3 regions of the Paenibacillus glycanilyticus genome follow, and region 3 is predicted to be linked to each of the others. Evidence: predicted binding sites of a transcription regulator. Region 3 holds the regulator's gene; each other region holds the start of a gene.
The links. Region 3 encodes LexA, which represses DNA repair genes until DNA is damaged. Its sites were predicted from a motif close to CGAACATATGTTCG; they were not measured.

Region 1 (5,348 bases), 810 kb from region 3:
GCCAGGAAGAACAAGATCGTAACCAACCTCGGCAAGCTTCTTGATCCACTGGCGGACAAGCTGCTTGTGGCGGCTGTACTGATCTCGCTCGTCCAAATGGATAAGCTGGCGGCATGGATGGCTATCATTATTATCAGCCGCGAATTCGCGGTAACGGGTCTGCGTCAGATTGCCTTGCTGGAAGGCAGCGTAATGGCGGCGAGCAAATGGGGCAAATGGAAAACAGCCGTGCAAATTACGATGATCATTTCGCTTCTGCTTAACAACTTCCCGTTTACGTTTATCGATTTTCCGTTTGACGATATCGTAAGCTGGATTGCCGTTATTATTACGGTATATTCCGGATTCGACTATTTCTTCAAGAACAAACATTTGATACCTGTGCAATAATCAGGATCATATAAGCAACAATAAAGCATCTTTCCACACGTGGAGAGATGCTTTTGCTTCCTAATGCTGCAGGATTCGAAGGGGGAAATCGCATGAAAGCTGAAATTATCGCAGTGGGCACCGAGCTTTTACTCGGTCAAATCGTCAATACGAACGCGCAATTCTTGTCCAGAAAACTCGCATCGCTTGGCATTGATGTTTACTTCCAGACGGTCGTAGGCGATAACCCGAACCGGATCCGCCAAGCGATCGAGATTGCCCGCCAGCGTGCCGACCTGCTTGTGTTTACCGGCGGGCTTGGTCCTACGCAGGATGATCTGACGAAGGACGTTCTTGCGGCCTATCTGAACCGCGGTCTGTCCCTTCATCAGCCTTCCATGGATAAAATCGAGCAAATGTTCGCCTCTCGCGGCATCCACATGGTAGAGAGCAACCGCAGACAGGCGCTGATGATTGACGGTAGCACCCCGATTGATAATGAAGCCGGGCTTGCCGTCGGCAACGGCCTGTCCGAAGACGGGACTCATTATTTGCTTCTACCCGGGCCTCCTCGCGAGATGAAGCCGATGATGGAGGGGCCGGCGTCGGATTGGCTCCGGTCTATTCTGGGGGCAGAAGAGCCGCTTTATTCCAGATTGCTTATGTTTGCAGGGATCGGGGAATCGACGCTGGAAGCAAAGCTGATTGATCTGATCGAAGCCCAATCGGACCCTACTATCGCGCCGTATGCGAAGGAAGGCGAGGTCGCCATTCGGGTATCTACGAAAGCGGCGAACGAATCCGATGCTGCAGTCAAGCTGGATCAAACCGTCGATGCGATCAAGCAGCGGGTGGGCGAGTACTTATTCGCGCAGGACGAGATTACGCTGGAAGAGCAGGTCGTGCAGCTGCTTCGGACATCGAGAAGAAAGCTTTCGACAGCAGAAAGCATCAGCGGAGGCTTGCTTGCCGAGCTTATTACCGGCATTCCCGGCAGCAGCGGGGAATATTCCGGCGGCGTTGTTACTTATACGAACGAGATGAAGCATAAGCTGCTTGGCATCCCGATGGCGCAGCTTGAAGGAGACGGGGCGCCGGGAGCGATCAGCGAATCCACGGCAGCAATGATGGCCGAACGCGTCAGACAGATCGGAGATTCCGATTTTGGCGTATCGCTCACGGGGGTAGCCGGCCCGGCTCAGGCGGAAGGCAAGCCCGTTGGCCTGGTCTATTACGCGGTTGCCGAGAGGGGCAAGCCGACAGCCGTATTCACCGGTCATTTCTCCGGTACCCGCGCCATCATCCGCATCCGTGCGGTAAAGGCGGCCTTATATCAATTGTGGCTGAGACTGCGCGAACAATAAATTGTCGGATTAGCTCGAATAATACTTGCCTGTTTGTACCATTTCCGCTATAATTGGTCTCATGCGGAAGAACCGTGGCGAAGATTACTTTGCTGCGGTTTTTTTATGTCTATTTTTAGAAGCATGACGAATCGCGCATAGTTGCCCAACAGGGCAAAAGCCGTTTCGCCATGCGCCTGGAAAGGACGTGGAAATAAAAAGACGAATGTATGTTCGAAAAAAAGCTTGGCATTTGAGCGGAAACAAGGTATCATACAATTATAAATAACGAAGGATGTGAGTAGCTTGTCGGATCGTCGTGCTGCTTTGGAGATGGCTTTACGTCAAATTGAGAAGCAATTTGGTAAAGGCTCCATCATGAAATTAGGGGAATCCACACATATGCAAGTTGAAACCGTACCAAGCGGTTCAATTGCTTTAGATATTGCTCTTGGAATCGGCGGTATGCCAAGAGGCCGTATTATCGAATGCTACGGACCGGAATCTTCCGGTAAAACAACCGTTGCGCTTCACGCTATTGCGGAAGTACAACGGATCGGCGGACAAGCTGCGTTTATCGATGCGGAGCATGCGCTTGATCCATTGTACGCGAGCAAGCTGGGCGTAAATATCGACGAACTGCTGTTGTCGCAGCCGGATACGGGCGAACAGGCGCTTGAGATCGCAGAAGCGCTTGTACGAAGCGGCGCGGTCGACATTATCGTTATCGACTCCGTAGCAGCACTTGTACCGAAAGCAGAGATTGAAGGCGATATGGGGGATTCCCATGTCGGTCTGCAGGCACGTCTGATGTCGCAGGCTCTGCGTAAATTGGGTGGCGCGATCAGCAAGTCGAAGACAATCGCCATCTTTATTAACCAGTTGCGCGAGAAAGTCGGCGTTATGTTCGGTAACCCGGAAACTACGCCTGGCGGCCGTGCACTGAAGTTCTATTCCAGCGTGCGTCTGGAAGTACGCCGGATTGAGACAATCAAGCAAGGCAACGATATGGTTGGTAACCGTACGCGGATTAAAGTCGTGAAGAACAAAGTAGCTCCTCCGTTCAAGCAAGCGGAGATTGATATCATGTACGGCGAAGGCATTTCGAGAGAAGGCAGCCTTGTAGATATCGGCGTAGAGATGGATATCGTTCAGAAGAGCGGCGCTTGGTTCTCCTACAATGGCGACCGTCTTGGCCAAGGCCGCGAGAATGCCAAGCAGTTCCTGAAAGATCATCCGGAAGTGGCTGCTGTAATCGAGAGACAAATCCGCGAGCAAAGCAATTTGTCCGCTTCCGCGCAGCCTGCGAACTTCTCGCAGGATGATGACGATGACTTTGATGAGTCGGAACTTGACGATTAATGGAATAATTAAGGAAGAAGCAGCGCCGTCCTTTCGAGGGCGGCGCTGCTTCTTTGCAATGAACGGGGTGTAACCAGGATGTCAATCGAGATTTCTGCGGTGGAGCAGGACCGCAAGGATCGTAAACGATACCATGTCTATGCAAACGGCGTGGAAGAGCCGTTGTTATCCGTCCACGAAGATCTTCTTATAAAATATACGCTGTTTAAAGGGAAAGAGCTTACAAGGGAAGCTATTGCCGAGATTGCCGAAGAGGACGAAAGATACCGGGCTTATTCACTTGCCGTCACCTATCTAGGCGTAAAAGCAAGAACCCGCAAACAGATCGAACAATATTTGCTCCGCAAGGAATTTGAACCCGAACCAATTGCTTACGCGCTTGAACGTTTAGAATCGGAACATATTGTTGATGATGGAGAGTATGCGCGGCATTTCGCGCTGCAGCGTATCCGTTACAGTCAGAAGGGTCGCCGCTGGATTAAGCAGGAGCTGCACCAGCGCGGAGTATCGAAGCAGGCGGCTTCCGACGCGCTTGATTCCATCGATAAGGAAGACGAACTCGCATCCGCCGTGCATGCGGCGAAGAAGAAATGGCGCTCTCTCAAAGGAGAGAACAGAGAGAAACGGCAGAAGCTGATGGCCTTTTTAATGCGTAGGGGCTTTCCTTCGGATGTCGTTAAACAAGCGGCAAAAGCGGCTATAGATGAAGCGGAAATCGAGCAGGCGGATGAGGATGAAGGGCTTTTGCTTGACAATTGATTTTGCCAAAAGATAAAATAAAATTGTATTCCTTTTATATCAAATCAATTTTCCTTCCAAAAGTTGATTTGAAACGATTATTTTCGTCAATAAGTTAGAGAATCAATCGGTATGGAAACCGGCTAAAAACCTAATATCATCCCAAGCTTGCCTTGGTGAATGCAACGAGGAGGTGAACAAGATGGACCCTATTTGGACGGTGTTGATCTGTCTCGTTGTTGGCGTTATTTTCTTTGGGATTGGTTATTTTATTCGTAAGTCGATTGCCGAGGCCAAGATTTCCAGCGCTGAGCAAGCTGCTGTACAAATCGTAGAGAATGCGAAGAAGGAAGCAGAAGCCCAGAAGAAAGAAACGGTGCTCGAAGCAAAAGATGAAATCCACAAACTCCGTACGGAGGCTGAAAAAGACATCCGTGAGCGGCGTAATGAGTCCTTGCGTCAAGAAAGACGCTTGCTCCAGAAAGAGGAGTCGCTGGATAAAAAGATAGAAGCGCTTGAACGCAAAGAAGAATTAGTGGCCAACAAAGAGAAACGGATCGATGAAACACAAGAACAAATTGAATCCATTTACAAGCAGCAGCTTAGTGAATTGGAACGCATCTCCAGCTTGACCATGGAGGATGCGAAATCGATTATTTTGTCGAATGTGGAGCAGGAAGTGCGTCACGAAACAGCACAGATGATCAAAGAGATCGAGCAGCAAGCGAAAGAAGAAGCCGATCGAAAGGCGCGGGACATTATTTCACTCGCTATTCAACGATGTGCGGCGGATCACGTAGCAGAGACGACTGTATCGGTCGTTACTCTGCCTAACGAAGAAATGAAAGGCCGTATTATTGGACGTGAGGGCCGTAATATCCGTGCACTCGAAACATTGACTGGTATCGATTTGATTATCGACGATACACCGGAAGCGGTCATTCTGTCTGGCTTTGACCCGATTAGACGCGAAATTGCTCGGACTTCACTTGAGAAGCTTGTTGCAGATGGTCGTATACATCCGGCACGCATTGAAGAGATGGTCGAGAAGTCCCGTAAGGAAGTGGACGAGCGGATTCGCGAATACGGCGAGCAAGCTACTTTCGAAGTTGGGGTTCATGGTTTGCACCCTGATTTGATTAAAATTCTGGGACGTCTCAAGTACCGGACAAGCTACGGTCAGAACGTACTGAAGCACTCGATGGAGGTTGCTTATTTGACCGGCCTTATGGCTGCAGAGCTTGGCGAGGATATCACGCTTGCTAAGCGCGCAGGTCTTCTGCACGATATCGGCAAGGCGCTTGACCACGAGGTTGAGGGCTCGCACGTTGAGATCGGCGTAGAGCTGGCGAAGAAGTACAAGGAGCATCCTGTTGTCATCAACAGTATCGCTTCCCACCATGGCGATGTTGAAGCGACTTCCGTTATCGCAATGCTGGTGGGAGCAGCAGACGCCTTGTCTGCCGCACGTCCAGGCGCACGGCGCGAGACGCTTGAAACGTACATCAAACGCCTGGAGAAGCTGGAAGATATCTC
Region 2 (5,348 bases), 3.3 Mb from region 3:
GAGATCACGCACATCATCGAATACTCCCGTGTAGGTAGCCGGGTTCGAACGAGGAGTTCGGCCAATCGGAGACTGGTCAATATCGATAACCTTCTCCAAATGCTCAAGACCGCGCAATTCCTTGTATTCGCCTGGACGTACCTTCGCCTTATTCAGGTCGCGAGCCAGCGTCTTGTAGAGGATCTCATTCACGAGTGTAGATTTACCAGAACCGGATACGCCGGTAACGGCCGTGAATATACCCAGCGGAATCTTCACGTTAACGCCGCGCAGGTTATTTTCCTTGGCCCCGCGGATCTCCAGCCACTTCTCTCCGGTTTTACGACGCTCAAGCGGAACCTCGATAAACTTCTTCCCGCTCAAATATTGGCCGGTCAGAGAGTTATCGTCCTTCATAATTTCCTCAGGACTTCCCTCGGCGGTTACCATCCCCCCGTGAATACCTGCGCCAGGGCCAATATCAATAATATAATCGGCGGCAAGCATCGTATCTTCATCATGCTCGACGACAATAAGCGTATTGCCCAGGTTGCGCATATGCTCCAGGGTTTCGATAAGACGGTCATTATCGCGTTGATGCAGACCAATGCTTGGCTCGTCCAGTATATACAGAACGCCCATCAGACTGGAACCAATCTGCGTAGCAAGACGGATCCGCTGTGCCTCTCCGCCGGATAAGGTGCCTGCGGCACGGCTCATCGACAAATATTCCAGGCCAACGTTCACAAGGAAGCCCAGGCGGCTATTGATCTCTTTCAGAATGAGGTGAGCGATCTTCTGCTCTTTCTCGTTTAAGGTAAGGGAATCAAAGAAACGTTGCGCCTCGCCAATCGATAACGAAGTCACAAAGGAAATATTCTGTTCGTTAATCGTAACGGCAAGGCTTTCTTTCTTCAGACGATGGCCTTTGCAAGTACCGCATGGCTTGGCACTCATGTAAGCTTCAATATATTCGCGGATGCCATCGGAAGCCGTCTCCCGGTAGCGGCGCTCCAGATTATGAACAATACCTTCGAAAGGAACGTAAGCTTCCTTCCGGTGGCCAAAGTCATTCTCATACACGAAGCGTACTCGCTCTCCGCCTGTACCGAACATGAGCTTTTTCATCTGATCGGCTGACAAATCCGATACCGGTACATCCTGCGGAATATGATAATGCTGGCACACTGCGCTCAGGAATTGCGGGTAATAATTCGACGTGCTTCCCGCCCATGCTTCGAATGCCCCTTCATTTATGGGTTTGCTCAGATCCGGAACAAGCAGATCCGGGTCAACAATCATCTTCACGCCAAGACCGTCACAATCCGGGCAGGCACCATACGGACTATTGAAAGAGAACATGCGAGGGGCCAGTTCTTCAATGCTAAATCCGCATACCGGACAAGCCAGGTTGGAGCTGAACAGCAGCTCCTCTTGGTCAATAATATCAACAATAACACGGCCGTCAGCCAGCTTCAGCGCGGTTTCCAGGGAATCCGCCAGCCGGCCTTGAATATCCGCTTTCACCACGATCCGGTCGATAACCACTTCAATATTATGCTTCTTGTTCTTCTCGAGCTCGATTTTCTCGCTAAGCTCCCGAAGCTCACCGTTTACCCGGACACGGACATAGCCTTGCTTCTGGATATCGGCAAACAGCTTGGAATGCTCACCCTTGCGGCCGGAAACAAGCGGCGCCAGAATTTGCAGCTTCGTCCTCTCCGGATATTCCATAATACGGTCAACCATCTGCTCAACGGTCTGCGAAGTAATCTCGATGCCATGATCCGGACAATGCGGTCTTCCGACCCGGGCAAAGAGCAAACGCAAATAATCGTAAATTTCTGTTACCGTACCCACCGTCGAACGCGGGTTGCGGCTTGTTGTCTTCTGGTCAATGGAGATAGCCGGAGACAAGCCGTCAATGGAATCAACATCCGGCTTCTCCATCTGCCCGAGAAACTGCCGGGCATAAGCGGACAACGACTCTACGTATCTGCGCTGGCCTTCGGCATAAATCGTATCGAAAGCAAGCGAGGATTTACCGGAGCCGCTCAGTCCCGTCAGGACGACAAATTTGTCGCGGGGTATGGTAACATCGATATTTTTCAAATTGTGGGCTCTAGCCCCTTTGATTACAATCTTGTCACTAGCCACTTCTTACGTTCCTCCCATTCCTTGTCTCTAGCCCATCTCCGCTTTCAATTCCAGCAACGCGTCACGCAGCTCCGCAGCTCTCTCGAACTGCAAATTCTTCGCCGCATCCTTCATCTCGGCTTCCAGCCTTTGCAGCAAAGCTTGGCGTTCCTTCTTCGTCATCTTCTCGGAGCCTACGCCAGTCAAATATTCCGACTTCTCCTCGGCCACTTTCGTTGCCTTTATATCATCATGCACTTTCTTGCGGATCGTCTGAGGCGTAATGCCATGCTCTTCGTTATAAGCAATCTGAATGGTACGGCGGCGCTCCGTCTCCTTAAGCGCCTTATCCATGGAATCGGTAATCTTATCCCCGTACATGATAACCCGGCCATCGCTATTCCGTGCTGCCCGCCCAATCGTCTGAATCAGCGACCGTTCGGAACGAAGGAAGCCTTCTTTGTCCGCATCCAAAATCGCTACCAGGGATACTTCCGGCAAATCGAGCCCCTCCCTCAAGAGGTTAATACCCACAAGCACATGGAATGTACCGAGACGCAGATCGCGAAGGATGGCAATCCTCTCCAGCGTCTTGATATCGGAATGCAGATAACGCACTTTAATGCCAATCTCTTTGAAATAGTCCGTCAGATCCTCGGCCATCTTCTTCGTCAGAGTAGTGACAAGGACGCGTTCATCCTTGGCTATCCGGTCGCGGATCTCGACTAACAGATCATCGATTTGACCTTTTGTCGGACGCACCTCAATAATCGGATCCAGCAGGCCGGTCGGTCGGATAATTTGCTCAACCATCGTTGGGCAATGCTCCAGCTCGTAAGGTCCCGGTGTCGCCGACACGTAAATCTGCTGTTTCGCTTTCTCCTCGAATTCCTCGAAGCGCAGCGGCCGGTTATCCAGTGCGGATGGCAGACGGAAGCCGTGATTAACGAGCATTTCCTTCCGCGCGCGGTCACCGTTGTACATAGCCCTAATCTGCGGCAGGGTAACATGCGATTCGTCAATGACGATCAGCATATCGTCCGGAAAATAATCCATCAGCGTATACGGCGTTGCCCCGCGCTCCCGGAAGGTCAATGGTCCCGAATAGTTCTCGATGCCGGAACAGAAGCCCATCTCCGCCATCATTTCGAGGTCATAGCGCGTACGCTGCTCCAGACGCTGCGCTTCCAGCAGCTTGCCTTCTTCCCGCAGCTCCGCAAGTCGTTCCTCCAGCTCACGCTCGATATTGCCAAGCGCAATCTTCATCGTTTCTTCATGGGTAACGAAGTGAGACGCAGGGAATATGGCAACATGGTCGCGTTCGCTTACGATCTCGCCGGTAAGCACATCGATTTCCGTAATCCGTTCGATCTCATCGCCGAACAGTTCGACCCGAATCGCCCGTTCATTATTGGCTACCGGGAAAATCTCTATAATATCGCCGCGGACGCGGAATGTACCGCGGATAAAGTTAATGTCATTGCGTTGGTACTGAATATCCACAAGCTTATGAAGAATCGTATCCCTGGACTTCTCCATGCCTACCCGCAGCGACAGCACCAGACTGCCGTACTCGGAAGGCGAACCGAGACCGTAGATACAGGAAACGCTCGCTACGATAATAACATCCCTGCGTTCGAACAATGAACTGGTCGCGGAGTGGCGCAGCTTGTCGATCTCATCGTTAATACTGGAATCCTTCTCAATGTAAGTGTCCGTAGACGGGATATAAGCCTCAGGCTGAAAATAATCATAATAGCTGACGAAATAACTTACCGCATTGTCCGGGAAGAACTCCTTAAACTCGCTGCACAGCTGTGCCGCGAGCGTCTTGTTATGGGCAATAACCAGCGTCGGCCGGTTAAGCTGCGCTATCGTATTGGCAATCGTATACGTCTTGCCCGTACCCGTAGCGCCAAGCAAGGTTTGCTTGGCTTCGCCGTTCTTCACGCCATCAACAAGTTTTCTGATGGCTCCCGGCTGATCGCCCTGCGGCGTGTAGTCCGACTTTAATTGAAATAATTGCTCTGAAATCTCATTCACTTGCGTCATCCACCCCGTTTCCCTTACTCATCAATCATTATAGTCAATATATATAAGCGTAAACGGCAGCAGCGTCCTTGAAACTTAGAAGAAGCAGCACCGTCCCGCGGTCGTATCCATACGCGCATAGCCTATCCGAATGTGTGTTCCCCTCTATTATAGACGTCTATAGAGGCTGATGCAAACATAAAATCAAAGGGCTTTCCCTAAGCGGCTGCCCAGGAAAAGCCCCATTTCTATTTAAACATTCAAAGTACCCGAACGGTCTTCCTCTTCCGCGTAAACGCCGCCGCTGCGCTTTGCCGTCCTCGCGCGGCGCAAAAGATCGATCAGCGTGGCCGGCTCTGCCGAAGCGTAATAGGTCGCCCGCTCATCGGGTGATAGAATAACCCCAAGCTGATGATGCTCCCCTTCATACCGGGCCCGCTGTACAAACTTGATCTCGCCCTCTCTGTTCAGCACCTCCAGCTTATACATCGCCGAATTGTTCTGCAGCGCCTCGTGAAGATCCTCTTTCGTGAACACCTTGGCGCCATTGACCTTTGAAATAATCTCGCCGGCCTGCAGCTTCATTCCCTCAGCCGGCGTACCCGGCACGATACCCAGAATACGCAAGCCGCGCTGATCATTCACGTACAGCGGACTTTGCGCGGACTCCACCGCACGGCTGCGCCAGATGATAGCTTCATGCAGCAGCAGCGAACATAAAGCGGCAAGCGGCAGCAGCGCGGGCAGCCACCAGGCGAGAAGCGCCGCAGCGGTCAGCAGCAGGCTGTACCACATAAGCCCTTTTGCCGCATGACGGGCTTTGGCCTCGGGCAGCATCGCGCGCGTCATTTCGCTGAAGCCGATAATCATCGGCAGAGCGACAACCGTCCAGCCTTGCGTCCAATCACCGCCGAATAATGGCGTCCAAGGCAGATCAACAACCGATGTCCCCCCGGCTGCCGGCACAAGCAGCAGCAGCGGAACCGGCCAAAAGCCCTGCAGCATATAGCCGCCTACAAGCTTCCCCCGCTTCCCTTCCAGGAAAAGCGGAGTAGCCAGCTTGTTTCCTTGTCTCCGGACAAGGAAAGCTTCTACCAGATGAAGCAGCGCCACCAATACGAAAATCCCCGGCATATCAAGTCCGGCTAGCGAATTCGCCGCATCTCCGAGCCATCCCTCACTATTTTCGAGCGAAGTAAAAC
Region 3 (5,348 bases):
ATATTCGTAGAAACATGGCCTTATTTCCGATCGGTATCGTAATGAAGCTGACGGATCTAACGGCGCGTCAAATTCGTTATTATGAGCAGCATGAATTGATTGTTCCCGCCAGAACGGCGGGCAACCAGCGACTGTTCTCTTTTAATGACGTTGAACGGTTACTGGAAATTAAGGCGTTAATCGAAAAAGGCGTTAATATCGCCGGCATTAAGCAAGTCATGAATCCGGTTTCAAAAGAATCGGATGATGCAACAATCGTAAGCGAGCAATCCGAAGTGAAGCGCAAGGAGCTTTCCGATGCGCAGCTGCACCGCCTTCTCAAGCAGCAATTGCTGGAGAAACGCCCTGGCCAGGCTTCGCTTATTCAAGGCCAGTTGTCCCGTTTCTTGAACAAGCGCTAGCATGTCCTATTAAAGCGTATGCTTACGAAGCAAGAATTGCTTCACAATTCTTTAAGTTTATGCTTACGAAGTAAGAATAGCTTCGCAATTCTTTAAGCGTATGCTTCCGAAGCAAGAATTGCTTCACAATTCTTTTAAAGGAGATGAATGCTGTGAGCTACACAAAAGAGGATATCAAACGCATTGCGGAGGAACAGAACGTACGATTTATCCGTCTTCAATTTACCGATTTGCTCGGAACGATCAAAAACGTAGAGATTCCGGTAAGCCAGCTGGATAAAGCATTAGACAATAAAATGATGTTCGATGGATCTTCCATTGAAGGTTACGTTCGTATCGAAGAATCTGACATGTACTTATACCCTGATCTGGATACTTGGGTCGTATTCCCATGGGTTGCGCAAGACCGCGTTGCCCGCCTGATCTGTGATATTTATATGCCTGACGGCACTCCGTTTGCGGGCGACCCGCGCGGTATTCTGAAGCGTGCGCTGCAAGAGGCGGAAGAAATGGGCTTTACGGCGATGAACGTTGGTCCGGAACCGGAATTCTTCCTGTTCAAAACGGATGAGCGCGGCGAGCCTACAACCGAGCTGAATGACCAGGGCGGATACTTCGACCTTGCGCCTATGGACATGGGAGAGAACTGCCGCCGTGAAATCGTATTGACGCTGGAAGAAATGGGCTTCGAGATTGAAGCTTCCCACCATGAGGTTGCTCCAGGCCAGCATGAGATCGACTTCAAATATGCGGATGCGATCAAAGCCGCAGACCAAATTCAAACGTTTAAGCTTGTTGTTAAGACGATTGCGAGACAACATGGTCTCCATGCCACCTTTATGCCGAAACCTCTGTTCGGCGTAAACGGTTCCGGTATGCACTGTCACCAATCGCTCTTCCAAGGCAGCACAAACGTATTCTATGACGAGAAGGATCGTCTGGGTCTTAGCCAAACCGCACGTTACTACATGGCAGGCATCCTCGAGCATGCTCGCGCGATGGCGGCTATTACGAACCCTACCATTAACTCGTACAAGCGGATGGTTCCCGGTTATGAAGCGCCTTGCTATGTAGCTTGGTCGGCAAGCAACCGCTCGCCAATGATCCGTATCCCGGCTTCCCGCGGACTTAGCACGCGTATCGAGGTTCGCAACCCGGACCCGGCTGCCAACCCGTATCTGGCTCTTGCCGTAATGCTGAAAGCCGGCCTTGACGGCATCAAGAACAAAACGACGCTTCCGGCTCCTGTAGACCGCAACATCTACATCATGACGGAAGAGGAGCGCCTGGAGTCCGGCGTGCCAAGCCTTCCTTCCGATCTGAAGGAAGCGCTCGACGAAATGCTTCGCAGCGACGTGATCTGCGATGCGCTTGGCGAACATGCTCTTGCCCATTTCTACGAACTGAAAGAAATCGAATGGGACATGTACAAAACACAAGTCCATCAATGGGAACGCGATCAGTATCTGACGCTGTACTAAGATGGAAATCCCTTGGCGCTCTAAGCGTCAGGGGATTTTTTTCTATCTCTTATATAACAACGGTGGGCTGGCTGGAATAACGTTCGCAAGGATGATGTAAACAACAAGATTACAGGGGATAAAGAGGAGGAACAGCAGTCTTACAAACAAGGAGGAAAGGTTGAAGTATTCGGCGATTCCTCCGCAAACTCCGGCAATGGATTTATCAAGACCTCGTTAATTTTTTCTTCACGCTTAACCACCTCGTCGCCTAAAGATGAAGTAATACGATAATACCATAATCAGGTAAAAAAGAGGCTGTTCTCCCTTACCGAATGCGAAATCGGATTAGCGGGAACAGCCTCTTTTATGCGAACAGATTAGTGAAAGTCACGGAACAAGCCAACTACTTTACCAAGAATGGTGACATTGTTCAAACGGATTGGCTCCATGGTGGAGTTCTCCGGCTGAAGGCGGATATGATCCTTCTCTTTGTAGAAGGTCTTAACCGTCGCTTCGTCATCTTCCGTCATGGCTACTACGATATCGCCGTTGTTGGCGGTCTGCTGCTGGCGGACGATAACATAGTCACCGTTATGTATGCCGGCTTCAATCATGCTGTCACCAATGACATTCAGGATAAATACCTCGTCGTCGCCAACGAAGTGTGCGGATAACGGGAAGTACTCTTCAATATTCTCAGTCGCCGTAATCGGCACGCCTGCCGTTACTTTGCCGACGATTGGCACTTGAGCCACAGCGGGGAGGATAATGCCGTCAACACCGTCTTGATCCAAAATTTCGATCGCCCGAGGTTTCGTTGGATCTCGTCTGATCAGGCCTTTCTTCTCTAGCCGATCCAGATGGCCGTGAACGGTGGAGCTTGACGCCAGGCCAACCGCTTCGCCGATTTCGCGAACAGAAGGCGGGTATCCTTTGTCCCGAACCTCATTCTTAATAAATTCAAGAATCGACTGTTGGCGGTTCGAAATCTTAGACACGTGAATCACTCCAATGTAATATTTGTAGAAAATTATAGCATAGAACCGGAGTTCGTACAAACATAAGTTCTTAAAAACAAAAGTTCGCATTTTTTTATTGACTGCAAACATTTGTTCGTGTTATTCTAAGAACACAAGAAAACAGAACAAACGTTCGGGGAGCGATAATAATGATCATGAATCCGTCTTTTTATAAAAGTATCCATAAGGAAAAAACCGCTAAATCGTTCAAATCGCGGGGTCATCACGTTCAACGTCATGCTTTTAAACTTATTGTGTGTGCTGCAGTGTTCGTTCTTCTTTTTACAAGCTTCCTTATGATGCGTACGAATGCATCGTCCGATCATATTCAAGAGGCTGCAGCGAATGAGCAAACGGTTATCGTAACGACGGGGGATACGCTGTGGGGGATTGCAGATCGTTTTTCCGAGGGCTCCAAGGACATAAGACAATACATATACAAGATTAAGGAACGCAACCAGTTAAGCTCGGTTGAGCTTCGGCCAGGACAGGTATTAATTATTCCTCAATAGGCCATATAATCGGAAGGACAGGCTATTCGGACACAGGATGTTCGAAATTGCCTGTCCTTTTGTTATTCTTCTATCATTGCCTTGACAATTGCTCGCGTTAAAAGTCAAAATAGGTAAGAAGGATGAGTAATAAGCAAATGAGGTGAAGGCAGTGGAAGAAGTCATCGCGCGTATTAACGAATTATCCCGTAAAAATAAAACGGTAGGTTTGACCGAAGAGGAAATTGCGGAACGTGCCGTATTGCGCCAGAAATATTTGGAGAATTTCAAAAGGAATTTCCGCCAGCAGTTGGATTCGATCGAGATTGTAGACGGCGATCCTAACGATGTTGCTCATTAATTAAGTCATACAACTATATAACTAGCGTTGGCGCCGTTCCATGAACGGCGTCTGCAATATACAATGGGAGGAATAAGCTTGTCACGCACGTGGGAGCGCAAAGTGCGCAAAAATACGAACCAAATCAACAAAGCGCGTAAAAAGCACGGAGCATCGCAGATTGGCACTTCATCGAAACCCAAGGTAGACCGGTTTACCGGCCGCAACTACATATTCCCGATTGTGCTCATTTTGTTGATCAGCATGTATACGGTATTCGTTACGACGGATCCTTCCTTTGAGCCTACGTCTATGTTCTGGGTAACGATCGGCTGCTACATTTTCCTGGCGCTTATTTTCTTCTTGCGCCGTCCTTACATTTCAATCGGCAAGGATTATATCCAGACCCGTAAAATGACGGGGGACAAGCAGCTGCACGTATCCAACATTAAAGGGATCAGCGTTCAAAACGGTGCGGTCGTGATCATGCAGCAAAAAGGCGCAAACTGGGTATTCTCGCGGCTGCTTAACCGTTACCCAACGGATGAGATCGGCAGCAGACTGCAGGATTTCGCCAAAACACACAATTTGCCTTTCGAACAAAAATAGAAAAAGAGTAGGAGAGTTATGCGAATTATGGGGAAGCAAGCGGTACTATTTGATCTTGACGATACGTTGTTGTGGGATGACCGCAGCGTAAAAGAAGCATTTGAAGCAACATGCCAAGCCGGTGCGGAAGCTGCTGGCGTTGATCCGGAGCAGCTTGAAGAAGCCGTACGCAAAGAAGCGCGAGCTCTTTATGAATCCTATGAGACGTTCCCGTTCACGAAGATGATCGGTATTAACCCGTTTGAAGGACTCTGGGCGAATTTCCGCGAAGGCGAGCAGGAAGAGTTCCGCAAGCTGGAGCAGCTTGCGCCGGGCTACCGCAAGGAAGCTTGGACTCGCGGCTTGCGCGCGCTTGGCGTTGATAACGAAGAGCTTGGCGCTAAGCTGGCAGAGCAGTTCCCAGCGGAACGCCGCAAACGTCCTTTTGTCTATGACGAAACGTTCCGCGTGCTGGATGCGCTTAAAGGAAAGTATAAGCTGCTCCTGCTGACAAACGGTTCTCCGGATCTGCAGCGCGAGAAGCTTGCCGGCGTTCCTGAGCTGACTCCTTACTTCGATCACATCATTATCTCGGGCGAGTACGGTGAAGGCAAGCCTGCCGCTTCCATCTTCCGTCATGCGATGGAACGGCTCGGAATCGAGCCGGATCATGGCATTATGGTTGGCGACAAGCTGACTACCGATATTCTCGGTGCGAATACGGTTGGCATGACATCCGTATGGGTGAACCGTCACGGTGCTGTGCGCAATGACGAAATCATTCCTTCGCATGAGATTGCTCATTTGGAAGAACTGCTGCTGCTTCTCGAGCAATAATGGACAAGACAAAGCCCCTCGCCATCGGAAGATGGAACGAGGGGCTTTTTTGTTTCCACAATAGAATTAAAATTTTCAAGACCATTTCAGTTGTTGAAACTAAAATTCTATTTAGCGATAATACCAACCTTTAACCGCGGTCACTCATCATCGAGTGACTACGAAAAAGGTTTTCTCACTTAACGAAAGCAGGATCTTCGAATGGATGC

Region 1: the regulator LexA is predicted to act here: its motif matches at 1,936-1,949, upstream of recA (recombinase RecA).
Region 2: the regulator LexA is predicted to act here: its motif matches at 4,295-4,308, upstream of uvrB (excinuclease ABC subunit UvrB).

What each region holds. Positions count from the first base shown of each region.
Region 1 covers NZ_CP195155.1:3,637,022-3,642,369, reverse strand. The annotation lists gene pgsA (CDP-diacylglycerol--glycerol-3-phosphate 3-phosphatidyltransferase) at 1-390, shown strand, start outside; gene ACR9FF_RS16795 (competence/damage-inducible protein A) at 483-1,733, shown strand; gene recA (recombinase RecA) at 2,019-3,074, shown strand; gene ACR9FF_RS16785 (RecX family transcriptional regulator) at 3,153-3,833, shown strand; gene rny (ribonuclease Y) at 4,015-5,348, shown strand, end outside.
Region 2 covers NZ_CP195155.1:6,178,945-6,184,292, forward strand. The annotation lists gene uvrA (excinuclease ABC subunit UvrA) at 1-2,136, opposite strand, end outside; gene uvrB (excinuclease ABC subunit UvrB) at 2,164-4,167, opposite strand; gene ACR9FF_RS27935 (PDZ domain-containing protein) at 4,399-5,348, opposite strand, start outside.
Region 3 covers NZ_CP195155.1:2,830,356-2,835,703, forward strand. The annotation lists gene ACR9FF_RS12955 (MerR family transcriptional regulator) at 1-401, shown strand, start outside; gene glnA (type I glutamate--ammonia ligase) at 554-1,882, shown strand; gene ACR9FF_RS12965 (hypothetical protein) at 1,925-2,032, opposite strand; gene lexA (transcriptional repressor LexA) at 2,242-2,862, opposite strand; gene ACR9FF_RS12975 (LysM peptidoglycan-binding domain-containing protein) at 3,180-3,395, shown strand; gene ACR9FF_RS12980 (DUF896 domain-containing protein) at 3,547-3,735, shown strand; gene ACR9FF_RS12985 (hypothetical protein) at 3,814-4,323, shown strand; gene ACR9FF_RS12990 (HAD family hydrolase) at 4,351-5,139, shown strand; gene ACR9FF_RS12995 (1,2-dihydroxy-3-keto-5-methylthiopentene dioxygenase) at 5,315-5,348, opposite strand, start outside.